DNA from 2 places in the Paenibacillus sp. LjRoot56 genome. Region 2 is predicted to be linked to the other one. Evidence: riboswitches for the same ligand, from Rfam matches in the RefSeq annotation. Region 2 holds a riboswitch; the other holds the start of a gene.
What was found. A riboswitch is a leader RNA that binds a small molecule or an ion and turns the genes downstream of it on or off. The one in region 2 is predicted to bind FMN.
Positions count from the first base shown of each region.

Region 1: another riboswitch for FMN. It lies ahead of ACSQ8O_RS22120 (DMT family transporter); the one in region 2 lies ahead of ribD (bifunctional diaminohydroxyphosphoribosylaminopyrimidine deaminase/5-amino-6-(5-phosphoribosylamino)uracil reductase RibD).

Region 1 covers NZ_CAXURV020000003.1:675,890-691,351, reverse strand. The annotation lists gene ACSQ8O_RS22135 (lamin tail domain-containing protein) at 1-3,338, opposite strand, end outside; gene ACSQ8O_RS22130 (ATP-dependent DNA ligase) at 3,646-4,524, shown strand; gene ACSQ8O_RS22125 (Ger(x)C family spore germination protein) at 4,881-5,912, shown strand; FMN riboswitch at 5,969-6,115, shown strand; partial or broken gene ACSQ8O_RS22120 (DMT family transporter) at 6,302-7,208, shown strand; gene ACSQ8O_RS22115 (GntR family transcriptional regulator) at 7,334-8,464, shown strand; gene ACSQ8O_RS22110 (glycoside hydrolase family 125 protein) at 8,676-9,992, shown strand; gene ACSQ8O_RS22105 (ABC transporter substrate-binding protein) at 10,066-11,400, shown strand; gene ACSQ8O_RS22100 (carbohydrate ABC transporter permease) at 11,459-12,346, shown strand; gene ACSQ8O_RS22095 (carbohydrate ABC transporter permease) at 12,357-13,223, shown strand; gene ACSQ8O_RS22090 (hypothetical protein) at 13,220-13,348, shown strand; gene ACSQ8O_RS22085 (glycoside hydrolase family 76 protein) at 13,338-14,438, shown strand; gene ACSQ8O_RS22080 (glycoside hydrolase family 76 protein) at 14,930-15,462, shown strand, end outside.
Region 2 covers NZ_CAXURV020000004.1:876,877-892,338, reverse strand. The annotation lists gene lysA (diaminopimelate decarboxylase) at 1-19, shown strand, start outside; gene ACSQ8O_RS29925 (peptidylprolyl isomerase) at 137-568, shown strand; gene ACSQ8O_RS29920 (hypothetical protein) at 1,152-2,339, shown strand; FMN riboswitch at 2,507-2,686, shown strand; gene ribD (bifunctional diaminohydroxyphosphoribosylaminopyrimidine deaminase/5-amino-6-(5-phosphoribosylamino)uracil reductase RibD) at 2,919-4,028, shown strand; gene ribE (riboflavin synthase) at 4,045-4,716, shown strand; gene ACSQ8O_RS29905 (bifunctional 3,4-dihydroxy-2-butanone-4-phosphate synthase/GTP cyclohydrolase II) at 4,733-5,962, shown strand; gene ribH (6,7-dimethyl-8-ribityllumazine synthase) at 6,028-6,498, shown strand; gene ACSQ8O_RS29895 (site-2 protease family protein) at 6,498-7,139, shown strand; gene ACSQ8O_RS29890 (segregation and condensation protein A) at 7,156-7,947, shown strand; gene scpB (SMC-Scp complex subunit ScpB) at 7,931-8,536, shown strand; gene ACSQ8O_RS29880 (DUF2953 domain-containing protein) at 8,661-9,365, shown strand; gene ytfJ (GerW family sporulation protein) at 9,500-9,982, shown strand; gene ACSQ8O_RS29870 (TetR/AcrR family transcriptional regulator) at 10,036-10,647, opposite strand; gene ACSQ8O_RS29865 (SDR family oxidoreductase) at 10,834-11,592, shown strand; gene ACSQ8O_RS29860 (D-alanyl-D-alanine carboxypeptidase family protein) at 11,808-13,001, shown strand; gene ACSQ8O_RS29855 (nucleoside recognition domain-containing protein) at 13,042-13,641, shown strand; gene ACSQ8O_RS29850 (spore maturation protein) at 13,648-14,181, shown strand; gene ACSQ8O_RS29845 (pseudouridine synthase) at 14,304-15,050, shown strand; gene ACSQ8O_RS29840 (redoxin domain-containing protein) at 15,134-15,462, shown strand, end outside.

The DNA of each region.
Region 1 (15,462 bases), on a different contig from region 2:
TTATGGCTGGCAGCCGTCGTGTAGGTAGGTGGGTAGTAGTATTCTCCTACCCATAGAATACCGTCTGCATAATTGGTAAAGGATGCGTTGGTGGCCGTTGCAAACTTGCTTTCGAAGGACACACCGCCTTTATCCGGGGCATTGATTAGGTCTGCCTTGCTCAATTGATAAATAGTTGACCCAGAGGCAATCCAGACATGATCTTTACTGACGGCTACGCCGCCGGCATGGCCGTTATAAGGTACATTACCATCATATAGGTTTACATATTTGATCAATTGATCGGTTTGTGCATCGATGATCGATAGGGTGCTCGGACGTTTGTCTTCCATATAACTTGTGATGATAATCCAATCTTCATCTTTGTCGTACGCCATTCCTTGCGGAACGAAATCTTCAGCAAGTCCAGGAATAATGGCTCTTTCGCTGCTTACGTTCCATAGCATTTGGTAAGTCGAATTAAATGGATTTATGGCTCTTTCCGTTTGTGTGATACGTTGGTGCGTCGGCGTTGCTACGACTACTGCAGATCTCAGCGATTCGTTGTCAGAGGAATCGAGTGCGGATATCTCGAAGGAATACGAGATTCCTCCTTGAAGCAGTGGCACATTTAACGTTGTTTGCCCTATAGGTAAGATGATGTCTAAGAGTCCATCTTTGTAAACTTTGTAAGCGTTGAGATCCGATTCTATATTGGCGTTCCAACTAAGTGATACTTTACCTTCACCAGCAACAACAGTGACGCCAGTCGGAGCGGTGGGGGCAAGATCGTCTGTTTTCGTTTTTGGAGGCACCTGTCCATCCTGTAATACACCAGGTGATGCGGATTGCATTGTGCTGACCTTCCTCATGGTTGTCGATCCGTCAAACGGATAAGCATAAGTGATTGTCTTTTTCTCTGCAAAATCGGTCGCACCGTTATCGTTATATGTTGCACGGATAATCTCCGTTCCATTCGGGTCGGAAATCGCAAGCGTTTGCTGACCAGCATTGATAAGACCGTTGACGTCATTTATTTTGTAAATGTTCCCTTGTGGCATATACTTTTCTGAATATGTATCGAAATAGTAGTGATTAAAATGCTCATCTGAATAGAAATCGAGTCCGACATTTCGAGTCCAAATGAGCTTAATTTCGCGCGGAGCGATCACAAACGATTGGTCGATCGTTTTCTCCCAGCTTTTCGTCACATCAGCACTCGTAAATTGCAGCTTGTAACCCTCGAGATCTATCGAAGTATTGCTTGAATTGAAAATCTCCACGAATTCATAGGCATCATAACTGGTAGGTGCCCCAGAGGGTAAGTAGTTGCCTGTGTCCGGAGAAAGCTCTGTGATTAGAAGCTTAGGCAGCATTGCTCCTGTAGGCGTCACTGTTACGGTCTCGGAGTTCAACGATTCGTTGCCAGCTGTATCTATTGCTGTAATCGCGAACGTATAAGGTTGATTATTTTGCAAATTAATGAAAGTAGCGGTTGTATGATTTCCTAGCAGCGTTTGACTTAGAGTTCCATCCAAATACACATTGTAATAGGCGACATCTGCCTCAAGATTCGCGTTCCAGCTCAATTCGCTGCTGTTTGTTCTCGCTGTAGCCGTTAGTCCTTTAGGCGCGGCGGGGGCACTATGATCCGATGGCGATGGTGGCTGCTGAGCGGCAAACACGGAGCCCGGGGTTGCGGATTCGGTATATCTTAGCTTTCGCAATATGATCGTTCCATCCGTCGGATAGGTGAAATTAGCCCCCCGATTTTCCCCGACATCTACCGCGTCATAGGAAACTGTACTGATCGGTACATCGTTTGGAGCTGCGATGGATAACGTTCGAGGAGAGGCGTTGGCCATTCCTCCTAAAGCATCGACTTCACTAAGCTGATCCGTGGTCAGGTTCGTGCCGTAGCTCGTGTTAAAGCCTGCTAATGTAGCTGTATTCGTTGTGGAGTTACTTGTATTTTTGGCCCATAACACGACAGTTCCTTTGGGCTGAATTACGATATCAGACATAATCGGCCATTTATAAACGGTCGGCGTTGAATAAATAACTTTATAGTCTTTTAAATGAATCGGATCGCTGCTCGTATTATAGATTTCAACAAACTCATAGGCATCAGGCGTGCCGCTGGTCATATCAATTTTCAGGCTATCGGGTACTACTTCCGTAATCATTAGGGTAGGATATTGTCGTGGTATAGTGGCGACTGCACCCGAAAGAGCTGATTCCTGGCCGACGGTATCCACGGCCGTAATCGTAAAATGATACGTGATATCGTTTGACAATCCGGTTACCTGGTACGTTGTACCAGTTACTGTACCGGAAATGTTATTACCATTCATATAAACCTTATAACCAGATACATCGGATTCCATGTTGGCATTCCAGGTAATAGTTGCCGACGCTGGGCCGGCAACCGCCATCAATCCTGTAGGCGTTGAGGGAGGAAGATCACCATTCGTTAGCGTGGTTGTCCTGACTAACGCACGCGGTGACTCGATTCCGCTCGTATTCTTTGCCGTGACTTGGAAATTATAGGTGGTTCCGATTGTTAGACCAACAATCGAATATGTCGTACCCGTAACGGTGTAGGCTTGCTGCGTCTCTGGCACATAAACGTTGTAACTTGCCAAATTCTCTTCCGTATTCGCGCTCCAACGTAACGCTACGCTGTCTATAGATGGCGTTGCCGTCAGGTCCGCTGGGATTGCTGGTTTTATTCCGGGAGAAGCTATTTGTCCGTTTGCAACTTTGGTTGTATCCAGATTTCCTGTGTATGTGTAAGTGACACTTTTATTGATGTTACCAGCGGTACCATCAGCGACGCCATCGTTAATAAAAGCTCCGCTAATCACATTTCCGCTGCCATCGGCAAGGGCGACACGACGCTTCGACGAGTCATGTAGCCCTTGAGCGCTCGTCGTTAAAGCAATCTCGAATACATTAGTTGTGGTCAGATTAACACCATAATTGAGGTTGAAGTCGGTTAACGGTACATTAGGATAATCGAATTTTTTTAACCAGAGGACCAAATAGCTTCTCGGTCCGATAGTTTTGTTGGATATTTTCCAAGTATTACCCGCTGTTGTGTAAGGTGACGCAGTATAGTACTGTAATTTGAAGTTATCGAGATCGATCGTCTCTGATGTACGGTTGAAGATCTCTATATATTCATAGGGTTGTCCTGAACCACTTGAAGCTGGAACGATCTCGGAGATCACCAAGTCAGAGGGACTTACTGCAGCAGCATGGGCTGCAGGGACGGATCCCAATCCCGCGACATGCAATGCCAACAACGCGGCTACTAAGCACTTCGCGAACATTTTCGAAAAACTTTTTTTGTACAATGTTATTCCTCCATTTCGTTTGTGACAGTGAGAACGATAAATCCTGAAATCTCAGGAAAAAACGATGCATTTTATGCTACACGTCTACTCCTTTCTGCGAATGAACAACAAAAAGCCCTAACAACCACGATGATATACATCGTTTGGTGTTAGGGCCTCTCATTATCTCCTGGCCATGAAAACGCTTTTATTAAACTGTATGTTTAATATACAAGGTTTCTTCACAAAAGGGAAGATAGACTTGGAGGATTCTTTTATTATATAAAAAAAGCTCGGGAAACAGTTACCAATAGGCAGGAGGTTCATTGTGAAGTATCATTTAAGTCAGGGTGATAATAACATGTTCATTTCTCCTATGATGCTGTACAATGCCAAAAATAACCAGCCATTTGACAGTAAGAATCATATTGCGGAATTAAAATTAGATGGTTTACGATGTATTCTTTCTCATATGGATAAACTGTATGTGTATACGAGACACAATGACTTAATAACGCATAAATTCCCTGAGCTATTAAGATGTCCTGTACCGGAAGGCACCATACTGGATGGTGAATTAGTCGTGCTGGATGATCAAGGGAAACCTGATTTTGAAGCGATGTCCGCAAGGTTTTTATCTAGAAAAAATAAGAAACCTGTGGTTTTTTGTGCTTTTGATATTTTGCGATACAAAGGTATTGACGTCACGGGTTTAAGTTTGCTTAAGCGTAAAGAACTATTGAATCAGGCTTTTAAAGAAAATGAAAATTATAAAAAAGTTGAAATGTTTGAAGGAAATGCCATCGAGTATTATGAACAAGTTCGCGGCCGCGGGCTTGAGGGTATTATTATAAAATCCAAAAAAGAAAATTCCATTTATGAAATAAACAAACGCTCCATCCGCTGGCAAAAAGTAATTAATTGGACGTATGCAGATGTGTACATTTCTGGTTATAGAAAAAATAATTTTGCCTTACTGGTCTCAATTGATGCAGCAGATGGATCCAAATTTCCTGTAGGCATAGTTGAATCAGGCGTATCACCTATCCACCAAAAAGTGATAGAAAGTGTGCAGAAACGCTTAGTTTTCAAGGAAGACAAGAATTTCGCTTATATGGAGCCGCGGATTATGGCGAGGGTTAAAACTAGAAGCTGGACCCTAAGCGGAAGACTGCGTTCACCGGAATTTATGGAATTTGTTATTTAAATTGTATAAGGCTGAATTCACTAGGGAAGATAAGGTGAGTTCAGTCTTTTTCTGTATACATATACCCATTCATTTACATAATCTGCATCAATTCCGCGCATGATATTCCTACTATCGAAACGTCAGGATTTTGGTGATTGAACCATGTTTTCTATAAAAAATTTCTTGTTTAAACCCAAACCTAAGATTAATGAGCCCTATGTGACGGCGACTACATCCTTTAATTTCGTAGCAGAATTGCCTCAAATGAACATACAATTTCAAGAAACGTTTCGTATGTTTCCTGATTTTGTTAGTAGAGAATTAACCCATAACATGACATATGGTGTTTACTATCTAAGTAATTTGGTGGATTCGTGACGATAGCAGCAGGGTATGACCGAGGAGAAGGGGAAAAAATTAATGCTACCTATGTGATTCATCAGATCGATCCTAGTTCCAAATCATCTGTCATGACGATCACCTCTGAGGGGCTGACAAGTAAAGGAGCTCGCGTTGCTGCGAACCGTAAGTCGAATAAGAAGGTCGTTTCAGGTCAGCTTCGGGTCGCCATTTATGATTATAAACTTGCCCAGGCTGGACTTTTGCCATTGGTAGACACCTTATTTCGAGACGCCTCCATTGCTAGTACGGTTTATATGGCTGTCAGTAAAGACAGAGCAGAAGATCTATTAATGCATAAATATACTCAGTTCCCGGATGTCGGAACCTTTATTGTAGACGACATTCACCAGAATATTATGGATGAACAGATGGTTTCAGGCACACTTCATGAATTCCTCTCTACCTTATATTCTACAGCAGATCCCATGGTACCGCTGCTACAACGAAAAGGCGATTCCATAGAGTTGAAAGATGTGGCTGTTTTCAGTGGTGACAAATTGGTAGGTACAGTAGACCCAAGGGAAGCTTTCTTCCTCAAGACAATACGGGATCGTTTTAAAGCGGGTAATATCGAACTGTCCTTAGACTCAGATCAATTGGGTGATATCGCGAAGAAAGTTAAAGATAAGACCGTACGTGTTGTGGTGGAGAATATATCTAGCGATAGCAGTAAAAAGTTGATCAGCCAGAGCCCACTTAAGTTTCAGGTCAATATCAAATTGAAGGGAATGCTTACGGAAAGCTCTGCGCAGCTCGATCTCGGTAAAGCCAGTGTCATTCAAGCCCTGCAAAAAGGAATGAATGAAGAATCAGAAAAGCAAATAAATGGTTTACTAAAGAAATTAACTTCCTTAAATTCGGATCCGATCGGATTTGGCGAAATTTTTCGGAGCCGAGTTTACCACTCGAATATGACGAGTGAAACATGGCATGAGATGTATAAATCTGCATCCTATGATGTTCATGTAGACATGAAAATTGTGCGGCTGGGTCAAATCCAATAACTGATAAAAATGGTTGCCATTTAAACTGTAACCTGGTAGTATACACTTAATCGAATATGAACCTTCGGGGCAGGGTGCAATTCCCTACCGGCGGTGAGGATACCCGTGTGTATCTAAGCCCGCGACTCCCAGCCAGCAATGGTTGGGACTGACTTGGTGTGATTCCAAGGCCGACGGTATAGTCCGGATGAGAGAAGGTGAAGAACAAACTTGTTAAATTTCATTATTTAACAGGTCTGTTTGTCAATGCCCCCGCCATCAACATGAGCGGGGGTATTGTTCTTCGAGAAGGTTCAATTCAAAACGTTCTTTAGGAGGTTTTTGAATTGGAAAATGTAGTTAATTTTGGTAGTAAAGGTGCGCTTTCTCCATCCACGCGTACGAGTGGGATGAGCGGGATCTGGTATGTCGCACTTGGCGCAACCCTGTGGGGACTAGATCCACTATTTCGCATCTTATTATTGAAAAGTTTTACCTCGGCGCAAATCGTATTCATCGAACATGTTCTATTGGCTATTTACGCTGTGCCCGTATTAATGAAATATCGCCGTACGTTAACAGGTAAGCTCTCTCTTGCTGTTATTGGCGCACTGCTGTTCATTTCTTGGGGTGGATCGGCGATTGCCACCATTCTATTCACCGCGGCTTTCTCTCATGGCAGCGCCAATGCGATCTTGCTTCTGCAGAAATTACAGCCCTTATTCGCAATTATCTTAGCTCGTGTGCTGCTCAAAGAGACGTTGCCGTCGAAGTTTTTTGCCTATATCGGGGTGGCCTTGTTAGGGACCTATCTGCTTACGTTCGGTCTCGACGTGCCTGGCATGGGCTTGAAGGATTTAGGTACAATAAGTTGCTTATTCTCCATATTGGCAGCTGTTTTGTGGGGTGGTTCAACGGTGATGGGGAAATTTCTGCTTCAGAAAAAGTTGGATTTCCCTGTCGTGACTTCACTTCGCTTCTTGCTGGCACTTCCACTTCTATCGATTGTTCTGTTAGCAAGTGGTGACCAATGGGGGCTGAACGGTTCGAGCGGTGAACTGACGATTATTGCGGTAAATTTGCTGTTCCAAGCCTTTTTCCCAGGCCTGCTTAGCATGCTGCTTTATTATAAAGGTTTGTCCTCCACCAAAGCGTTCTTTGCGACGCTTTGCTGAACTTGCCTTCCCTGCAGTGGGGGTCTGTATGAACTGGCTCGTATTTGGTCAAAAGCTGACGATAGGTCAGTTGCTTGGGTTTATACTTATCTGGTTGACGCTATGGTTTATGAGTCGGAAGAGCAACCAGAGGGGGCAATAGACGCTAGGGAAGGAATTTCTAGTAACCCCCCCTCCCAACTCCCATCTTTTCAAAAAATGTATAACATGATATATTAATATCAATATATGATATAACATTTGGTTGGGAGTAGGGAGTGGGGAGCAATGTCGACAGATTCAAGACCCATTTATGAGCGAATTTATGAAACGCTGCGGGAAGAGATTCTACAACGCAAATATAACATTGGAGACCGCGTTCCTTCCGAGAAGGAATTGGCCGATGACTATAACGTGAGCCGGATCACAAGTAAGAAAGCGCTGGAGATGCTGGCGGAAGTTGGACTGATCGTCCGTAAGCCGGGGAAGGGCTCTTTTGTCGCGGATGAAAGCGAGCCATCAGCGGAAACGTTGTCTTCCGAGGATCGGGCCAAACATAACTTGATCGGCCTTGTCATCACGGATTTCGGCAATACGTTTGGGACGGAAATGATTTACGGCATGGAGCGTGCCTCGGCCGACAACGACAGTTTCCTTGTGCTGCGCCGTTCTTTCGGCTTGCCTGAGAATGAAGAGAAAGCGATTCGTTCGTTTCTCGAATTAGGCGTGGATGGCATCATTGTATTTCCTGCGCAAGGGGAGTTCTACAATGCGGAAATCCTGAAGTTAGTCATTCAGCAATTCCCTTTAGTGTTGGTGGACCGTCACCTCAAGGGGGTAGCGGCAGCTTCGATCAGTACAGATAACATCAGTGCTGCACGCACAGGTACGGATTACTTGCTTGATTTGGGCCATAAGCAAATCTGCTTACTCACACCGCCGCCTATGGATACAACGGCGATCGAAGATCGGATTGAGGGCTTCGTACGCGCTCACGCGGAACGCGGGGTTCTTGTGGACCGATCCCTGTGGTTGGACGAAATTACGTCTACGCTTCCGAATTCGTTCCATCAACCCAACATTAATCAAGATATCGAGATGATCAAGACGCATTTGCGGAGCAATCCGCACATTACAGCTTTATTCGCGATGGAATATAATATAGCCTTACTAGCCAAGGCAGCGGTGGAGCAGATGGAACTTCAGATACCAGGGGACATTTCTATCCTATGTTTCGATAGTCCACCAACTACGCTGGGCAGCGGCTATCGGTTTACGCACATGATTCAGAATGAGGATGAAATCGGCAAGCTGGCTGTTGAGAACGTGCTGAAGCTCAAGCGCGGTGAGAAAGTGTCGAATAGAACGACTTTGGACGCCAAGCTAATCATCGGAGAGTCTACAGGTCCAGCTAGATGACTGAAATATCGGAACCACCTACAGCCAAATAGTAAGGCCTACACCAGAGATTGCTAAACTAGCAATCTCTTTCTTTTTGAGGTTAATATATTAACCTAATTAAATGATATGTAAATAATATAATAAATACATATTGACATAACCTTAATTGGTCGCCTATAATCATAAATGTAAGCGTTTTATTTCCAAGTTAAGGGAGATGATTCACCCGATGAGGAAATCTGCTATGCTGCCGACATCTATGTACAATCTCATTGATCATGTAAGTAAAGAGCTGCATCATCTAGAGCGGCCGAAGCTGGCTGCCATGTTTGGCGAATGCTTCGCGAATACATTTCAAACCACGATTGGGCAGCTGGAAGACGGTTCAACGTTCGTTATAACAGGTGATATACCAGCCATGTGGCTACGCGATTCTTCTGCCCAAGTTCGGACGTATCTGCTACTAGCACAAGAAGATCCCCTCATCGCCGATATGATTGAAGGTGTCGTGAGAAGGCAAGTTCAGTATATTGGGCTTGATCCGTACGCGAATGCTTTCAATAAAGAACCCCATGGCGCAGGCCACCAGCAGGACATCACAGCCATGAGCCCATGGATTTGGGAACGTAAATATGAAATTGATTCTCTCTGCTACCCCATTCAGCTCAGTTACTTCTTATGGAAGGTAACGGGCCGCATCTCACATTTTACGGACGAATTTCGAGCAGCCGTTCTTTCCATCCTTCAGCTTTGGCGAGTAGAGCAATCCCATGAAACCCATTCCCCTTATCGCTTCCAACGGTTGAACTGTCCGCCTACAGATACCTTAACAAGAGAAGGACTCGGCAGCGCAGTTGGCTATACCGGCATGACTTGGTCTGGTTTTCGCCCTAGTGACGACGCTTGTACATATGGATATTTGGTGCCAGCTAACATGTTCGCCGTCGTGGTGCTTGGCTACCTTGGGGAGATCGCGGATAAAGTTTGGAGGGACCGTGCTGTAAGTGACGAAGCCCTTCAATTAGCCGCTGAAATTAGAGATGGGATCGAGGCATACGGAACCATCCCGCATCCTACGCTAGGTGTCATGTATGCTTACGAGACTGACGGCCTTGGAGGCTATCATCTGATGGATGATGCCAATGTTCCCAGCTTGCTCTCCATCCCGTACTTAGGCTACACAGAAATGTCGGATCCGACGTATCAGCGCACGCGGAGCTTCATTCTAAGTGAAGAGAATCCTTACTTTTATCAAGGGGAAGTTGCGCAAGGTATTGGTAGTCCGCACACACCCGAGCGTTACATTTGGCCCATTTCACTTGCTATTCAGGGGCTTACGGCTTCCTGCCAAGAAGAAAAGCTTCGACTATTGGATCTATTGGCTGCTACAGATGCTGGAACAGGATTCATGCATGAAGGCTTTCATGTGGACGATCCTGCGAAGTTTACGCGACCTTGGTTCTCCTGGGCAAACGCGATGTTTAGTGAGCTGGTATTGGATGTATGCGGTCTTTCGATTATGAAAATAGTTCGGTCATCATGCTAGGTTATGTGGGGGTAACCCTTTTTAACATAGGCAGTGAAAAGTAGCTTGTTTCATATAAAAGGGAGGAAGAATAATGAAAAAATGGATGACTGTGATTACCGCTGTGACACTAACGCTTAGTTTAGCAGCTTGTACGTCCAAAACCGACACGAATCAAACGACAGCAAGTACGAAGCCTGAGGGGACAACGGCTCCCGCAGCTACGGCATCAACCGCACCAGCGGCCAAAGCGCCAGTAGAAATTACCTTCTGGGGTGACTGGGGTGGAGAAGGAGAAAAGCAGTTCGTCATGATGGCGGATGCCTTCAATAAATCGCAGGACAAAATTAAAGTGAAGTACGTGCTGCAGGAAGACATGATTACGAAGTTTCTGACTGCTGCGACCTCAGGCGGCTCTCCGGATGTGATGTTCTGGGATAGATGGCGGACATCTCTATATGCTTCCAAGAATGTCCTTCACCCCATCGACGAATATATGAAGAGAGACAACATTAAGCGTACCGATTACTACGATGAAGCGCTCAAAGAACTATCTGCCGGTGATAAACTGTACGGTCTTCCTTTAACAGTGGATGCTAGAGCACTCTTTTATAATAAGAAATTATTCGCTGAGAAAGGACTTCAACCGCCCAAAACGTGGGAAGAGCTGGAGAATGCAGCTAAGCAGTTGACCGTATGGGAAGGCGATAAACTGGTTCGCTCCGGGATGTCGATGAATGATAATGGCCTGTTCAATATGTGGCTGCAGCAAGCAGGTGGCTCCATGATAACTAGTGATATGAAGAAAACAAACTTCAATAACGACCAAGGTAAGCAGGTGCTGGATTTCTGGGATAAACTGATCAACAAAGATAAGGTATATAAAGTTGGTTTTGAAAAAGGGTTAGGTGAAGGCACCGATGCCTTCGTCACAGGTAAAGTAGCGATGACCTATACAGGTCCTTGGATGTTGTCTACGTATAAAAAATATGGCAAAGAGCTTGATTTCGGCGTTGTGCCTCCACCAGCAGGACCTGGCGGCGGTAAAGGAAGCGTCATGGGCGGCTTCGGTCTCGTGATTCCTGCAGGCTCTAAACACAAAGAAGAGGCATGGGAATTCGAGAAATGGTGGTTAGCGAATAAAGACAATGCGCTCTTATGGGCTAAAACCAGTATGAACCTGCCTGGCTTCAAGCCAGCGATGCAGGATCCATTCTTCAAGGATGACCCGAACTGGAAGCCATTCATGGATACGCTGGAATTCGCGAAGATTCGTCCGCAGCACCCTGGTTACTCCGTCATGGAAGTGGATGGATTGATGCCGAACCTGGATCTATTCGTTCAAGGCAAGCAAGACGCGGCAACGACCCTGAAGAAGGGGCAAGAGCAAGGAGATAAGCTGCTGGATCAGAACGCGGCAGGCAAGTAAATAGAGGCACAAGGGGAAGGTGAACCTGATCTTCCCCTTTCTTGTAAGGAGGAAATCTATGGCATCCGTCAGCAAGCTTAGCCGACATCAAGCTAGAATGGGATACTTTTTCATTACGCCGACAATATTCCTGTTTGTCATATTTACCGTAATTCCCGTGATTATGGCGCTGTACCTAAGCTTCACGAATTATGACATCGTAAGCAAAAATGATTTTGTAGGCTTGACCAACTATAAGCGACTCGTGGATGATCCGACATTTTGGACGACATTGAAAAATGTCTTATTCTATTCGGTGCTGTATATTCCCTTGAATATCGCAATTTCGTTGTCCATGGCTGTGCTCTTTATGCGTAAACGGATCGGAGTGAAATTATTCCGCACAGCAGGTTATTTACCGACGTTAACATCAGGCGTTGCAGCTGCAACGGTCTGGATTTGGCTGCTGAATCCTGAATTTGGACTCGTGAATGAGCTGCTGAGCAAAATTGGCATTACGGGACCCTCGTGGCTGGGGGAAATGCCCTATGCGATGATCTCCATCGTATTCGTGACCTTATGGCAATCCGTTGGTGCGAACATGATCATTTATTTGGCCGGATTGAACGGTGTTCCCGAGCATCTGTATGAATCGGCAAAGCTGGACGGCGCGAATGCTTGGCAATCGTTCCGCTACATTACTTGGCCCGTTCTAAGGCCGACGACTTTTTTTGTCAGTACGATGGCGATTATTGGCGCACTTCAACTCTTCGATCAAGCCTATGTCTTGACCAAGGGCGGTCCTGCGAACTCGACCAAGACGACCGTGTATTATATTTATCAGCAAGGCTTTGGGCAGTTACAAATGGGATACGCAGACGCTATGGCCTTTGCCTTATCGCTTCTGATCTTAATATTCTCACTCATGAATATGAAGCTTAACAAAGAAGAAGACGCCATGATCTAGGAGGTGGATTATGAAACCAAAGTATTTGCATACGACGATTCTGTACCTCATTTCCATCGCAGTCTGCCTAGTCATGGTGATCCCTTTTGTTTGGAGTTTAATCACTTCAGTTAGACCGGATGAAGAGATCTTCATGCTTCCGATCAGGTGGATTCCTTCCAGCTTGACGATTTCGCATTACACGAAAGCTTTCGACCTAGTCCCGTTTGGACTGTATTTCAAAAATTCGTTTTACTTAGCCTTTATGGGCGTCCTGTTCAATCTATTGTTAGGTTCATTGAGCGGGTACGCGTTCGCTAAGCTTCGGTTCAGAGGCCGTGACACGATGTTCAAAATATTGCTCGCCGCCATGATGATTCCTGGAGTCGTAACCTTGATCCCGCAATTTTTTGTGCTCAAGCATATCCCCTTCGTGGGCGGGAATGACTGGCTTGGCGGAGGCGGGAATGGCCTGTTGAATACGTTCTGGGCGGTTATTTTGCCAGGAGCTTCGGGATCATTCGCTGTCTTCTTCATGCGGCAGTTCTTCGTATCCTTACCGAGTGATCTGCAAGAGGTGTCACGCATCGAGGGGAGCGGGGAGCTGCGCATTTATTGGAACATTTATATGCCGCTGGCGAAGCCGGCTTTAGCCACATTAGGCATTTTCACTTTCCAGGCAGGCTGGAATAGCTTCCTAGGTCCGCTTATTATGCTGAATGATCCCGCTAAGAAAACAATTCAGTTAGGCTTAGCTGCATTTACGTATAACAAGCAGGTTGATTTCGGACCTTTGATGGCAGGTGCTTTAATTGCAGTGGTTCCCATTCTAATCCTCTTCCTGTTGTTACAGAAGTATTTCGTGCAGGGGATTGCTTTTACAGGGACCAAGGGATGAAACGCAAGTCAGACTTGAAGGTGAATGCAATTGAACAAGCGATGGAACATGCGAATAGTCCTAGCGGCTTTCGGAATTGGGTTAATCATAGTGGCAATCTGGGGAGTGATGAACATGGGGAATGAGCATATCGTGACGGATGGACAGGTGAATGAAGAAGCTAAGACTGAAACCTGGGAGAAGCGAGCAGCATTAGCGCAAGCAGGATTGATGAAGCAATATTGGAACAGCAAGCGGAACTTATTCGATAATTTATCGCCGTGCAACGATTTGTGCAATGAGAAGTTTCACTATTGGTGGCAAGCCCATGGCGTAGATGCGTTGGTGGATGCTTATATAAGAACGGGAGATAGCGAGGTTAAAAGCTATTTGGCCAATATGTACCAAGGTATGTTAGATCGCAATGGCGGTGCTTGGCCGAATGATTTCTATGATGATATGGAATGGTTAGCAATAGCATGGCTTCGAGCGTATGAGGCGACAAGCGAAGACAAGTATAAACAAGCGGCACTGTTGCTATGGGAAGATATTAAGACAGGATGGAATGAGGAGCAAGGCGGAGGTATTGCTTGGCGTAAACCGCAGATGGATTATAAGAATACACCGGCGAATGCCCCAGCAGTCATTCTAGCAGCGAGATTGTATCAGCAGTTTGGCGATGCGGAGGACTTGGCATGGGCCAAGAAGATCTACGACTGGCAGAAGGCGAACCTCGTGGATCCCGAATCAGGCTTTGTCTGGGACGGGAAAAACCGTGAGGGTGACGGCAAGATCGATAAGAGCTGGGAGTTCTCTTACTGCCAAGGTGTTTACATAGGAGCGGGCGTTGAGCTATTCCGAGCAACGGGAGACAGGAGCTATCTGGCGGACGCATCGCGAACCGCTCAAGCATCCAAAGCTAGATTGACCTCTCCGATCACGGGCATGCTGCCTAGTGAAAGCAATGGCGATGGCGGCCTGTTCAAGGGTATATTTGTCCGCTATTTGGCTGAACTCGTGCTAGTGGACCCGAGCCAGAAAGAGTCGCTGGACCTATTAGTAACCAATGCGAATAGCCTCTGGTCTTACGGAAGAGATGAGCAGCGCCAGATGTTCAGTAAGTCGTGGGCCACTTCGCCGGAACCAGCGGAGGATTTAAGTGTTAATTTAAGCGGCGTCATGCTGTTGGAAAGAATGGCTGTTTTGGAGGAGAAGGGCTTGCTGAAAGAGCGTTGAACGCTGAGTGCTGAGTGCTGAGTGCTGAGTGCTGAGAGCCGAGAGCCGAGAACTGAGAGCTGAGAACTGAGAGCAGACCACAGACCGCAGACCGCAGACCGCAGACCGCAGACCGCAGACCCAAGCCCCCTTGCTCAATACTAGCTAACGGACATGAGAGCCGCTATTTGCCTAAAATATGAGGTTTTGACAATCTAACGGACACAGATGACGTTATTTCATGGAATCCATCAACAAGTGGGGGATTCTTACCATAATAACGTCCATCATGTCCGTTAAATTCTGAAACGAGCAAATTTGTTAGAAATAACGGTCGTGATGTCCGTTAGAATATCAGTGGACCTAGGCAATTGCAAGAAAGGAGCTACAGATACGCAGGATGGAGGAAATTCATTCGAGAGGAGGTAAATTTGATATATTTGTAAGCGTATTCATTCGCGAGTTCAATCGACCTTTGCACTCATCTTTTAATAGAAAAGGAGTTGTTGGACATGAGTCTAGTACAAAGAACAGCAGCCAAATGGGTAAGCATGTGTTTGGTCATGATCCTATTTCTTACGGTTTGGGGAGGCGCCAATCGCGCTTCTGCTTTCACGACAGCCAATGCGGATACAGCGATGACGTCTTTCGTAAACACGTTTTATGATGCATCGGCTAAATACTTCTACACGAACAGCGATCATCAGATTCAAGCTGCCCATGCTTATGGTCCGAACGGTGGGCTCTACACGGATTTCTGGTGGGAGGCTCAGCTGTGGGAAACGGTGATGGATGCTTATCAACGTACAGGAAACAGCACATATCGTACGATGATCGATGATATTTACACGGGCTTCAATGCGAAATACACGAACATGGTAGCGAACCAGTTTAATGATGACCTCGGCTGGTGGGCGCTTGCCTGTCTGCGTGCCTATGAGATTACAGGAACACAAGAATATTTGAACCGCGGCTCCTTTCTCTTCGATCACGTCTATGCCAGCTGGGATACCTCTTATTATGGCGGCGGAATTTGGTGGAGATC
Region 2 (15,462 bases):
AGTGAGCAAAACGGTATAGAGGCATCATGAAAACAGCGGGAGGCCCTAGAGTTACGCTGGGTTCCTCCTGCTGTTTGTGTAATGCAGTCATTCATAGTAGAATAAGATATTATTTCCTAAAGGAGTGAACCACATAATGGCAAAACAAGCAAAAATTCAACTAGCAGGTGGCGGAGAGGTTGTTATCGATCTTTTTGAGAAAGATGCACCTAATACTGTCGCTAACTTTGAAAAACTAGCAAACTCTGGTTTCTACAACGGACTTGTTTTTCACCGCGTAATCCCAGGATTCGTAGCACAAGGTGGTTGCCCAACTGGAACAGGAACTGGTGGCCCTGGCTACCAAATCAACTGTGAAATCAACCCCAACAAACATGAGCGCGGCTCCCTAGCGATGGCGCATGCTGGTCGTAACACAGGTGGCAGCCAATTCTACATCGCTTACCAACCACAACCACATTTGGATGGCGGACACACGGTTTTCGGTAAAGTATCCAAAGGTATGGAGCTTGTTGATGCATTCAAAGGCAAAGACAAAATGGAAAAAGTAGAAGTTGTAGAAGTATAATTTCTGTCATATGAACTGCTCAGACTTAGGTCTGGGCAGTTTTTTGTATTTGTATGTAACTAGAAAGGATTCGGCGGAAATAGATGGATTAAATGTAGTTAATTACTTGAATTTCTGGATTAAATTCAAACTAAATGGATTTTCTGTAGTTAATTTCAGGTGTTTTTGTACAAAAGCGTGAACGGAGAAGAATTAACTGTATAATTTCCATTTACTTGAAAAATTTGATGAAATTCTTCTGAATTAGCTACATATTTTACAGGTAAATTGAGGTTTGATGGGTAATTAAATTAATTCTACAGACTTCATGCCCACGTCCTCCATGTCTTAGCTACTCAGCACCTCAGCAACAAAACACCTCTAGGAACTCAGCAGCAAAACAACACACGTTTCCCCACTACCCAACCTCCAATGCAATACATCTAATCCAACTCCTACCCATGTTATCCAGGTTCAATAAGTTGTCGAATGAATAACGAAATTAGCCGTAAATATTCTCATGTAACAGCAAGTCAATCAGAACCGATCTGAACACGGATACGTCAAACTTAAAAAGGGAATACGTATGAAAGGTGATGTCAGTTTGAAAAAGACTTGGCTTAGGTATGTAGGAGCAGGTATAGGGATGGGTATACTCTGTTTATTCACTTTGACAGGAGAAGAGCGGCCCACACTCACCGTTCAAAGCCCGCAACATGTTTCCTTGATCTCAGATGTAGATGTAGCTAAAACGCCCTCTGAAACGGTGAAGCGACCTTTGATTGAGCAGCTTAGAATAGAGCTTAGCCACTTCAATGAACCTATGACTGATATGACGGAATGGCTTCAAACACGAGTGTCGCCATACGATTCCAAGAAAGAGTTGTTAAACGTCATCCAGACGGATCTAGATCAAGATGGCGTTTCGAATGAATGGGTAACTGTACTAGTTGAGGATATTCTGGATGAGCAAACAGGCTTGGTACAGGAACGAAAGTCTTATGGGGTCATCATTGATTTTGATGAAGATAGCCAGTACATCCTTCAGTATTTACATTTTTCATCTGCGAATAACGGTCGAACAAAGGTCATGACCATTGATGATCTTACAGGTGATAGCAAGCCAGAGGTTGTTTGGGGATCCATAAATAGCGGCGCGCACACCACTTTTTCCGAATATACCGTGTCTTCATGGGTAGGTAGAAAACTTGAAACATACGCGGGAACAGCTGTGATAGCCAGTGAATCCAAAGCGGAAATTCGAGATAGGAAGCTTCAGCTGTCAGGTGGGCTAATCGGTTCAGTTGGAGCGGGACCGTGGCAGCAGGAATTCACCGAGACGTATGCGGTTGTTGAAAATTCGCTTAAACGGACTGAACGCGTCTATGTGCAATCACCTACACCGTATCATCGTCTGATAAATGGCATGTGGGCTGAATCGCATGGATACAGGGATCAGGCGTTACGTGATTATTCTGAAGCCATCAAGATGCAAGCTGCGTCTTATCAAGATTATGCTTTTATTTTTGAAGGTGAGTGGGTACAGGGTGGGATGAATTCCGATAAGGAAGCTGAGTTCGACCGTACGATCAAACGTTATTCACTGCTGCGGAAAGAACTTTTAACGGAGGTGAACAGAGGCGTTGACCAACGAAACGCTTGTGTATCGGCCAAGAAGAAAGCTGGCTTCGACAAGGCTTGGTTGACATATCTGAATGCACCCGCAGGCTATGCGAATCCTCATTGGGAAGAAGGAACGATTTGTTCAGATGTTGCCTTATTAGAACAATGAATTCATAGTAAATTCAACCAGGTTGAGTTCCAAATCCATTAATTCCGACAAGTTTTATCAGAAAAAATGAAAAAAGACCTTGCAATTTTCATGCGTGAGTGATAAATTTTTGTGTAATAAAGAAATTAGTAGCTAAGGTTTAGTTATTAATCTCTTTTTATAGTATGCAAAACCTTCGGGGCGTGGTGAAATTCCACACCGGCGGTGATTCGTATGCATGTACGTGTACATGGTGCGATCAGTCCGTGACCCGTTGTGAAGCTAGCGGTACCTGACAACAGCTTCGCTACGGTTGACCTGGTGGAATTCCGGGACCGACAGTATAGTCTGGATGGGAGAAGGAAAATGCGAATGCCAATTCGCTAGCATGCTTGTTCATTTTTTCACATTAACCTAAATTCGGCAGGTCTGTCCAAAGTGACTACCTCGTCGGTATTGTTTGATTTGATCAAAAATGTGACAAGCGTAATAGCTGAAGTTTATTCGTGTTATCTAAACAATCTCTGGCCCCCATCCGTAAGCGGAAGGGGCTTTTTTGCATTAGAATCAATGATTGGATTAAGAAGGCGGTGATCATCCATGGGGCTGTTGAATGACGAAACCTATATGAGACTTGCGCTTCAGATGGCAGAGAGTGCACTTGGACAAACGGGAATTAATCCTGTAGTAGGGTGTGTTCTTGTCAAAGAGGGCCGCATTGTTGGCATGGGTGCACATTTGAAGCGCGGAGAAGGGCATGCAGAGGTCTTGGCGTTGCGTATGGCGGGCGAAGAAGCTAAGGGGAGTACAGCTTATGTGACCTTGGAGCCCTGCAGTCATTATGGCAAAACACCGCCATGCAGTGACCGCCTCATCGAAGCTGGTGTGACTCGTGTTGTTGTGGCTACCACGGATCCGAATCCGGTAGTTGCTGGGACAGGAATCGCTAAGCTGCGCGCGCACGGTTTGGAAGTGAGCGTAGGCCTACTAGGTGAAGAATCCGCGAAGCTGAACGAGGCTTTCAATAAATTCATCGTCTCGCGTATGCCTTTTGTGACGATGAAGACCGCGAGCACCCTAGACGGCCGCATCGCTTCCAAAACCGGCGACAGCAAGTGGATTACATCCGCGGAGTCGCGAGCTTTTGTTCATACCCTGCGCCATCGGCATCAGGGTATCCTCGTCGGCGTACAGACCGTCATCGCCGACGACCCGCAGCTGAGCACGCGCGGCGATGTACCGGCTGTGCAGCCGGTACGCATCATCGCGGACTCGCAGCTGCGAGTCCCGCTCGGCGCCCGCGTGCTCACCGAGCAGGATCGTCAGCCGACGATCCTGCTCGCGAGCGCACAGGCGCCCGCAGAGCGCCGTGCCGCGCTGGAAGCGCGCGGCATCACGGTCCTCATCTGCGGGGACGGCCCGCAGGTGGACCTGACGCTCGCCATGCAGCAGCTCGGCGAGCGCGAGATCGGATCCATCCTCCTCGAAGGTGGAGGCCGCTTGAACGGCGCCATGCTGGAGCGGCGCCTGATTGATAAGCTGGTGCTGATGTATGCGCCGAAAATTATCGGCGGGGGCCAGGCAGCACCTGTGAACATCCACTTCGACGGCTACGCGAAGATGGATGACGCCATTACGCTCGACCGACTGCGTGTCGAGCAATTCGGACCGGATGTTTGTATCACCGGTTATCCGTTGTATAAGAGCTAGAGAATGGAGGAGTGGCATGTTTACCGGCATTGTAGAAGAAATCGGCCACATGCGCCGCATTCATAGTGGAGGGCAAGCCATGGTGTTGACCATTGGCGCCAAAAAAATACTGGAAGATGTCCATTTAGGTGACAGTATTGCCGTTAATGGCGTGTGTCTCACAGTCATTTCGTATGATAGTGATTCCTTCTCCGTTGATGTGATGCCTGAAACGTATCGGAAAACGAATCTTCGGAAGCTTCAATCCGGCACACGTGTGAATTTGGAGCGGGCGATGGCTGCGAATGGCCGATTTGGCGGACATATTGTCCAAGGTCATGTGGATGCCACAGCAACGATCCTTTCCCGCATACCCGAAGAGAATGCAGTTGTTTACCGGTTCGCACCGGAGAATCCGCATATATTCCGCTACATTATTCCTGGCGGATCCATCACGATTGATGGTATAAGTTTAACGGTTGTAGATGTCACAGAAAACGATGTTTCCGTTTCGATTATCCCGCATACCCTTGCGCAAACTGTTCTCCACGACAAAAAAGCCGGAGATACAGTCAACATTGAATGCGATGTTCTTGGCAAATATATGGAACGACTGCTCAAATTTGGTTCTTCTGAGACTGCTGTTCACGGAGAGCCTAAGAAAAGTAAGCTGACCGCAAGCTTTTTAGCAGATAATGGCTTTATGTAAGTTAGGAGAGGTGCATATGACACAACCCATTCGATTTAATACGATTGAAGAAGCTCTTGAGGATCTGAAATTAGGTAAAGTAATTATTGCCGTAGATGATGAGGATCGGGAAAACGAAGGTGATTTTATCGCGCTTGCTGATAAAACAACTCCTGAAGTGATCAACTTCATGATTAAAGAAGGGCGTGGACTTGTCTGCGCACCGATCACCGAAGAGAGAGCCAAGGAACTTGATTTACCGCCTATGGTGGTACGGAACACTGATTATCACGGCACAGCCTTCACAGTTTCCGTTGATCATACCGATACAAGTACAGGGATTTCTGCTCATGAGCGTTCCAGAACAATTCAAGGCTTAATCGATCCGTCAACGAAGCCGCAGGATTTCCGCAGACCAGGTCACATTTTCCCTTTGATCGCCAAAAAAGGCGGTGTACTTCGCAGAGCAGGCCATACAGAAGCAACGATCGATTTAGCTATTCTTTGTGACTCATATCCGGCTGGCGTTATTTGTGAAGTCATTAAAGAAGATGGCACGATGGCTCGTGTGCCCGATCTGATGGAGATTGCCGCGAAGCATGAACTTTGCATCATTACGATTCAAGACCTTATCCAGTATCGCAATCAACAAGAAAAGTTGGTGAAGCGCGAGGTTGAGGTGGATCTGCCAACGGATTTCGGTACGTTCAAAGCGATTGCTTATACGAATCAATTGGATGACAAGGAACACGTAGCCTTAGTTAAGGGGACAATTGATCCTTCCAAACCTACCTTGGTGCGTGTCCATTCCGAGTGTTTGACAGGTGATGTGTTTCATTCTCATCGTTGTGATTGCGGTCCACAGCTGGATGCTGCACTAAAACAGATTGATGAAGAGGGCAATGGTGTATTATTATATATGCGACAGGAAGGTCGCGGCATCGGTTTAATCAATAAATTGAAGGCATATGTCCTCCAAGAGCAGGGATTAGACACCGTAGAAGCGAATATTAAGCTTGGATTTGCTCCAGATCTTCGTGATTATGGCATTGGTGCTCAAATTCTCAAAGATCTTGGGATCTCGAAACTTCGTTTGTTGACGAATAATCCGCGTAAAATTAAAGGCTTAGAAGGCTATGGGCTCGAAGTAGATGAGCGCGTTCCGATTCAAATGGAGAGCAAGAAAGATAACCTTAATTATTTGCAAACCAAGCAACAGAAGCTAGGCCACATGCTTACTTTTATCGACGTAGGCAAAGGCATTTAATTTTGTGAATGAGTGAAGATCACATACTAAACTAATACGGTTCAAAAGAAAAGGAGATTCTTACCATGGCTACGATTTATGAAGGACATTTAATTTCGCAAAATTTAAAATACGGGATCGTCGTAGGACGTTTCAATGAGTTTATTACTTCCAAACTACTTGGCGGCGCACAAGACGCGCTAAAGCGTCACGGTGTGGATGAAAGTGAAGTTGATATCGCGTGGGTTCCAGGTGCATTTGAACTTCCTCTTATCGCGCAAAAAATGGCCGAAAGTGGCAAGTATGATGCTGTCATTACCCTAGGTGCCGTTATTCGTGGATCAACGCCGCATTTTGATTATGTGTGCAGTGAAGTGGCCAAAGGTGTTTCGGCTATTAACTTGAAAACAGGTATTCCCACAATCTTCGGTGTATTAACAACGGATTCCATTGAGCAAGCCGTTGAGCGTGCAGGTACGAAAGCAGGCAATAAAGGCTGGGAAGCTGCCGTAACTGCGATTGAAATGGCGAATTTGACGAAGCAATTCTCTTCCTAATGCTGGCTTATTACCATTTAGAAACACTGCTGCCGCGACTGTTTGCTTTCCTAATTGCTATGACTTTACATGATACAGCGCATGCTGGGGTCGCTTGGCTGCTAGGAGATCGAACAGCTCGTGATAGCAAACGGTTTTCGCTTAACCCCTTGGCGCATCTTGACGTCTTGGGGTTGGCGATGATCGTCTTCGGGCCATATGGCTGGTCCAAGAAAATGCCAGTCGATTCGGACCGTTTTCCCAAGAATAAAAAACTATCGCTTACCATTGTTTATCTAGCGGGACCTCTCACGAATCTTGTACTCGTGCTATTTTTTTGGTGGCTTTACTTCTACTTACCTGCCCTTCTTGGTGCAGCATCGGAATCGCTCGTTGTGGAACAATGGCGTGTATATTTACAATATTGTGTTATCGTTAACTTAATGATTGGACTCATTCATTTGTTGCCGCTCTATCCGCTTGATGGATGGTATATATGGAGAGGGTTTTTCTCGACTCCGAAACAGCGATGGATTGATAGACAACAGATCAAAGCACTTATTCTTGTAATCGTTTTAATGGTGACCCCGATTGGACAATGGGCACTCAGCGGAATTTATCCTTACGCCGTAAAGGTTATTATGCATCTTTATTCACTATGACAAGGGGAAGAACGACATGAAGGTTACCTATAAGTTGGAAGCATTTGAAGGCCCCCTTGATCTATTGCTTCATCTAATTGATAAAAATGAACTCGACATTTACAATATTCCGATCAAAGAAATTACAGATCAATACCTTGGGTATGTACAAGCAATGCAGGAGCTGGAGTTAGATATTACGAGTGAGTTTCTAGTTATGGCTGCCACTCTGCTCTCCATCAAAAGCAAAATGCTCTTACCTAAGCCGCCTGTCATTGAATTTGACGAATATTTTGATGATATGGATGATTCGTTAGACCCACGCGCTGAGCTCGTTGCTAAGCTGATTGAATATCGGAAATATAAATCGATTGCTGATATGCTTCGGGACAAAGAGGTGGAGCGCAGCCTCGTTTACACACGTGAACCCGAGGATTTAACACCGTATCTGCCGGATCTTCAAGAGAACCCGGTGGAAGGGTTGGATGTTGCTGATTTATTGATTGCTTTTCAGCGTACTTTGCGCAAGTTAGCAAACCGAAACGTAGTTGCACGGATCAGACGGGATGAGATCTCGGTAAAGGATCGGATTCGTGAAGTTGTTGATTTGCTTAAAATAAAAGGTGGTAAGCTGTTATTTTCCAAGCTATTCGATTATGAGATGACGCGGGAAGAAATTGTCGTTACCTTTCTAGCTATCCTTGAGTTGATGAAAATGAAGAAAATCACATGCTACCAAAATCAGCTTTTTGAAGATATCGTCATTCAAGCCAAAGAGGAGGGAACCGACCTTGACACTCAACTTCCTACAGATGAAATCGATTATTGAAGGACTTCTCTTCGCCTCTGGCGACGAAGGACTAGATCTCAAGCAACTTGCTGAGGTGATGGAACTTGATGCTTATGTGATTAAAGATCTGCTGAAAGATATGCGGACAGATTTCAAGCGTAAAGGGCGTGGCGTCCAAATTGTAGAAGTTGCTGGCGCATACCAACTGACTACATTAGCGGAGCATGCTCCGTATTTTGAAAGACTTGCTTATACGCCATCACGTTCCTCGCTCTCACAAGCTGCTCTTGAAACGTTATCCATCGTTGCTTATAAACAACCAATCACACGCGTTGAGATCGAAGAGATCCGCGGCGTGAAGTGTGATCGAGCACTCGCTACGTTAACGGGTAAGGACTTAATTACGGAGGTAGGGCGTGCAGATGCAGTGGGTAGACCGATCTTATATGGCACGTCCAAACAATTCTTGGAGTATTTCGGTTTAAATTCGATCCAAGAACTACCAGACTCTGCTAACTTTCAAGGTAGTTTTGATTTGGAAGAAGAAACTCGGATGCTATTCGATCGCTTGAGCGGGGATCAGAAACAATTGACACTAGACGACGTGAGTGACGAACACTCTGAGTAGACCATGTTAGGTTAAAGCTTATCCATACATGCATTTCATTTCCTTTTAGAGGTCATACTAACTCCACCTGCGAGAATTCATCTTGCGCGTGGAGTTTTCGTTCATTTTGACTAAGGAGGCGTAAGTGTTGCTGTGGGTAGGGTTGGCCGTCTTGGTTATCATCATTGCCATTATCGTTGTGCTATGCAGCTTTATGCGCGGTGAGTTTTATTTCTCCCGAGTAAAAGATAATGATACGCTTACCGTGGAGATGCGAGGGTTGTTTGGGCTCGTGCGATACCGTTATGTCATCCCGATCATTCAATTCAAAGGATTTACCCAAGGGATTTTAATTAAGTCTGAAAAAGTGACCCAACATAACGCCAAGCTGAAAGATGAAACGAGAGATCATATTACCAAAGATAAAGTCATCGCCTTTTACGAGGAAGCGAAAGACGTTCTTGTTCATACGCTGAATTTGTATGGTTGGATGAAGATGACCTTAGCTAAAGTGGAGTGCACAGAGCTTAAGTGGATTACTCGTGTAGGTCTTGGTGATGCTCCGGAAACGGCGATAACGACAGGGGCCATATGGGGAATCAAGTCCTCATTGCTTGGCTTTACAATCCGGTATGTGAAGCTAATTGCGAAGCCGCGCATTGATGTGATTCCACAATATAATGAAAAGCAATTTGCAACGGAGTTTCGTTTTGCCGGTCGAATCCGAGTGTGGTTTGCTGTCACAGCTGGCATAAGGCTGTTGTATCGAGCAGCTAAAATTAAAGGAGGTATTCGAACCTGGATCCAGTTTGCGTTGAAGGCGAGAGCTAGATTCAAACCTGCTTCGTGAGTTTTACATAACCCCATGCTAGTAGGGGCATTCTAGAACTGAACCATGATAGTTCTTTAGAGTTCTTGATGTATGAGCTTTCGATGTCAGAAACGTATGATGATAGTGAAAAAACGCTAAGGAGGAATATGAAGATGTCTGAACACCCGATTCAAGGCCTCATGAAAGTCGCCATGGAAAATATAAAAGAGATGGTCGACGTAAACACAATTGTCGGTGACCCGGTCGAAACGCCAGACGGTAGTGTCATTATGCCGATCTCAAAAGTCGGATTTGGTTTCGCTGCAGGTGGTAGTGAGTTTGTGACAGACTCCGAAATCGAAATCGAAGGCGGAATAAACCGTGGCGACGCACTCAATGCCAAAGTTGCTCTCCCCTTCGGTGGTGGTAGCGGTGGTGGGGTATCCATTACGCCAATTGCTTTCCTTGTTGTAGGTAAGAATGGCGTGAAGGTTGTGCCGTTAGATAATCAAACGCATATCTTGGAGCGCCTAATCGATTCTGCGCCGCAGGTCGTGGACAAGATTCAAAGTATGATCAAGGGAATGTCAGCGAAGCCGCCAGCAGCCGTTTCAACGAATGTCACCAACGTCGAGAATCAGAATTTTATTGTGTAGCCTGTTGTCATTATGAGCTGTCCTTTGAGGACAGCTTTTTTCATGGGCATTCATCAATCGTGAGAGCTTTTTACGACCGTTTTGGCAGAAGTGGGACGCCAGTTAATCAGTTTGATCAGTTGATCCTGCATATACGAAGGTGAATATTTGAATTCACTTTCAATCCAATGAAATATAAGGCCAAGTAAGGCGTGAAGCGAATAAATGCTCAACAACTCTTGATCGATTTCGTTATCTTGATCGGGGTAGAATAGTTCTTCTTGTGTGATTTTTTTTAGGGCGCTAAACATGTTTTCCTTCAGCTTGGGCAGTACTTCACTTTTCATCAGCGTGGTATAGATGGAGGAATTCTGAAAAAAATGATCAAATATCATAACGGACTTAGCAGGCAGTTCTTGAATACGAAATATTTCAACATGTTCATAAGGTGCTCGAAAGGATTGTAGTAATTGCCCAGTTAAATTGGCAATGATATCGTCAAGCAAATCTTCCTTACTCTCATAATTGGCATAGAAAGTCCCGCGATTATAGTTGGCAAATTCTACGATTTCAGTTATTGAAATGGAAGTAAAGGGCTTTTGTGACATCAGCGCCAGCAGGGCTTCTCGAAGAGCGATTTTACTTCGAACGATTCTGCGATCTGTTTTTTTAGTAATTTCTGACATTCATGTTCATTCCTTTTTGGCGTTAGTGAACAAAATCAATCATTTTGTACGTTAGCTAACAAACAAGCGTTTTTTACTGATTGTATCACTTCTGATACTCTATTATACTCCAAGTGTAAGAAGTTCTATAGGCACAATTCAGTGAGTTATTCGCACTAAAATACATGACATTTGGAGGAAATACACATGAAGCTTTCTGGAAAAGTGGCTATCGTTACAGGAGCAGCGTCAGGTATGGGGAAAGCAATCGCAGAGTTGTTCGCAGCTGAAGGAGCTAAGGTTGTCGTGTCGGATCTTCGGGTAGAGGCGGCACAAACGGTTGTTACTGGCATTGAAGCAAAAGGTGGTACAGCGATTGCTGTTGCAGCGAATGTTGCGAAAGAAGAAGATGTTGCACAAATGATTGATACGGCTGTGAAAGAATACGGTACCGTTGATATTCTCATAAATAATGCTGGTATTATGGATAACTTTGTCCCTGCTGGAGATCTTACGGACGAGCTATGGGAGCGAGTTTTCGCTATTAACACAACAGGCGTCATGCGCACAACTCGGAAAGTTCTTCCTATTTTTACAGAGAGAAAAAGTGGTGTCATCGTAAACATAGCGTCTGCTGGCGGACTAAATGGATCCAGAGCGGGTGCAGCGTATACGGCATCTAAACATGCGGTAGTTGGATTCACGAAAAACGTTGGTTTTCAATACGCGAATCTCGGTATCCGTTGTAATGCCATCGCGCCTGGTGGTGTGAGCACAAACATCGGAACAACGATTACAGCTCCAAATCCTTTTGGTATGGAAAGAGCAATGGTTGGCATGGGGTTAAATCCACGAGCAGGTGAGCCAGAGGAAATTGCAAAGGTTGCTTTATTCTTGGCTTCCGACGATGCGAGCTTTGTTAACGGGACTGTGGTTACAGCGGATGCAGGCTGGACAGCGTACTAATCGCGAACTAAATTGAATAAGTAAGTCGTAAACGCCAAGTTGCGTTAATTGAAGGCTGATCCATAAGTAGATTTTCTACTTCTGGATGGCCTTTTTGTTTTGGATCGTTTTCAGGACATATCCCTCGTCCACTCGCATATACTTGTACAAAGTTTCATCAGTGGATTCGCTCAAAAAGTGTACAAGTTCGCTCGTGTAGGAGGATAACCCAACCAATGAAAACCAAAAGCCAGTTCATCGTCATTTGCTGTGCCTTGATTGGATTGTTAATTGCGCCATGGACCTATGTAGAAGCCGCGCCGCCAAGCATTCATACGAATGCAGTCGGTGCTTCGCTCGTTGATGTGGAGTCAGGACGTGTGCTTTATAGCGAAAAAGGGGACACGCCTATGCGTATAGCTAGCTTGACCAAAATTATGACGGCGATCATTGCGATTGAACAAGGCGACCTCACCAGCATGGTCAAGGTCAGTAAGAATGCTTTCGGCAAAGAAGGGTCTTCCATCTACTTGAAGCTTGGAGAAGAAATGCGACTTCATGACATGTTATTTGGACTCATGATGCGTTCCGGTAATGACGCCGCGACGGCAATTGCTGAGCATATTGGAGGTAGTGTTGAAGGGTTCGTCTATTTGATGAACGAGAAAGCGAAAATGCTAGGGATGGATCATTCCCATTTCACGAATCCATCCGGGCTGGACGAAGGTGAAGGTCATCGTTCAAGTCCGAATGATATGGCTAAGCTCACCGCGTATGCGCTCAAGAATAGTGTATTTGCTGACATCGTATCTACAAAGCTGAAAAAAGTACCTAATCCGAATGAAACGTGGGATTACTCTTGGCTCAACAAAAATAAGATGCTTTCCATGTTCGAAGGTGCAGATGGGGTGAAAACGGGTTATACCAAGCTCGCTAAGCGTTGCTTAGTATCTTCGGCTACACGGAACGGACAGCAACTTGTCGTGGTGACTTTGAATGATGGTGATGATTGGGCGGATCACGCGAAGCTGCTTCAATATGGGTTCAATCATTTCCCGCTGCAGACACTGGTGAAGAAAGGCGATGCAATCGAAGGCACCCCTTGGGTAGCAAGCCGAACGTTTAAGTACCCACTCGCAGAAGGTGAATACGCTAGCTTAACGCACCAAGTTAGCTTGGTAGATCCAATGGCGACGGAGTATCGGTTAGCTGAACGCGGTGCACTGCGAATTTCATTGAATAATAATCTGATACAAACGATACCGATCTATGATCCGGCAAACCCATTAATGCAAGTTCCCGAGAAAGCAACATTCTCCTATCAATCGAGCAGTCCTTATAAAGAGACATTGCTGACCAAGTATAGTTATATCTGCAGAATGCTAGTACAGGGGTTATTTCATATATCTGGCTCCATATGGGCGGATTAATTAATAAATTGTAAAGCCAAGTTGTAAGGAGTGCTGACCTATGGTGAATTGGATATGGCTATTTTTTATCGTCGTTGGTTTCCTCGTCGCAGCTATTAATGGTGATGTAGAATCCGTTACACAAGCTGCATTTGATGGGGCGAAGAATGGGGTAACCGTATGTTTCGGTTTAATAAGTGTATTGGTATTCTGGATGGGAATGATGCGTATTGCGGAAGATGCTGGTATTTTGCACAAGTTGGCAAGACTTCTTCAGCCTGTTGTACGCTTCCTTTTTCCAAGTATTCCAAAGAATCATCCTGCGCTTGGCTATATCATGTCGAACATGAGTGCTAATATCCTTGGCTTAGGCAATGCTGCGACTCCGATGGGGATTAAAGCGATGCAAGAGCTTCAGAAGCTTAATCCTAACAAAGAGGAAGCCAGTGCAGCTATGTCCACGTTGCTTGCACTCAATACGTCAAGTATCACCTTAATCCCGACAACACTTATTGCAATAAGGATGAATTTTAATTCGATGAACCCGGCAGAAATCGTAGGTACAACACTCATTGCGACGATCATTTCCACAACAGTGGCCATATTCGTGGATAGATGGTATCGCAGATCTCGCTCACCTATCCCTCCGCTGAAAGGATGAACCAGCATGTACGCACTCGTTTCACTTATTTCAGCATGGGCAATCCCGATCATGATAGTGTTCATTCCCCTTTACGCTGCTTATCGCAAGGTTCCTGTCTATGAGTCATTTGTAGAGGGGGCCAAAGATGGCTTTGACACGGCGATCAAAATTATTCCCCACCTTGTCGGGATGATGGTCGCGATTTCCGTATTTCGTGCATCTGGTGCGATGGACATGATGATAGGCTGGATGCGGCCATTTTTTGAAAGTATTGGTGTGCCTACAGAAGTGCTCCCTTTAGCAATTCTAAGGCCTATCACAGGAGCGGGTTCCTTAGCATTTACGACTGATTTAATCGAGCAATTTGGTCCGGATTCCATGATTGGGCGGATTGCCTCAACGGTACAAGGGAGCACAGACACAACTTTATATGTGATAACTGTCTATTTTGGCGCGATTGGAATTCGGAAAGCTGGCTATGCGCTCAAAGTGGGATTAATTTCGGATGCTGTTGGCTTTATCGCTTCTCTTGTTATTTGTTATTTCGTGTTTTCATAAATGGCAGGCACGTAATGGCACCTGAATAGCCATCATTCTGTCACCTTCTGTCAGTTATTGTGGGTTGCCGCTTGAGATTTGTGGTTAAGTCCGTTATCATTAGCTTGAGGTGAAAGCGGATAATGGAAAGACTGCAAAAGGTATTAGCCGAAGCTGGGATCGCATCCCGCCGGAAATGTGAAGAAATCATTACAGCGGGACGCGTGCAAGTGAACGGTGAAGTCGTCACGACGCTGGGTGTGAAAGTGAATACAGCTGAAGATGAGATAAGGGTTGATGGACGTGCGATAGGTCAACAGAAGAAGATCTATGTCATTTTAAATAAGCCCAAAGGTGTTATTACGAGTGCAACGGATCCCGAAGGCCGTAAGGTTGTCACTGATTTCTTGCCAGGAATCAGAGAGCGTGTATATCCGGTCGGTCGACTGGATTATGATACGGAAGGCCTGCTCATTCTAACGAATGACGGTGAGTTCGCACATCTGCTTACACATCCGAAGCATCATGTACCGAAGACATACCAAGCAACTGTCAAAGGAGTGCCACACGGCACGTTATTAGATAAGCTCAAAATGGGCATACAGTTAGAAGATGGTATGACTGCACCTGCTGAGGTCGAGTACGCAGATGTGAATATGGAGAAGAATGAGTCTGTCATTCAAATCACTATCTATGAAGGTAGAAACCGCCAAGTCAGACGGATGTTTGAGGCGATTTCGTTCCCAGTAATCAAATTAAAACGGATTAAATTCGGTCCCATCTTCTTAACTGGCCTGGCAAGAGCGAAGTATCGCCACTTGACGCCCAAAGAGGTTGAAGAGCTTAGGAACGAAGCTCTAAGGACACATAACGTTCAAAAAGGCCAATAAGAATTGGCCTTCTTTTCGTTATAATAAGGGTATAATTCGATATGCAAAAACTAACATTGTCGACAAAGCGAAGGTGATTAACATTGGGTCGTAATAAAAAGTGGGTACAGATTGGGATCTTTGCAATCGTGCTCATTATTGGTGTGTTTACGATTATTACAAATTTGTCTGCTTCAGCAAGCAAGAAATACCCGCAGCAAGGGGAGAAAGCGACGAACTTCTCCTTGGTTGGATTAGATGGTCAAACGCACGAGCTCTCTGATTACAAAGGGAAGGTTGTGCTAGTGAATTTCTGGGGTACATTTTGTCCACCATGTAAAGAAGAAATGCCTGATCTGCAGAAGCAATACGATAAGTGGAAGAGCCAAGGAGTCGTTTTCTTAGAAGTGAATGTGGACAAGAATAAAGTAAC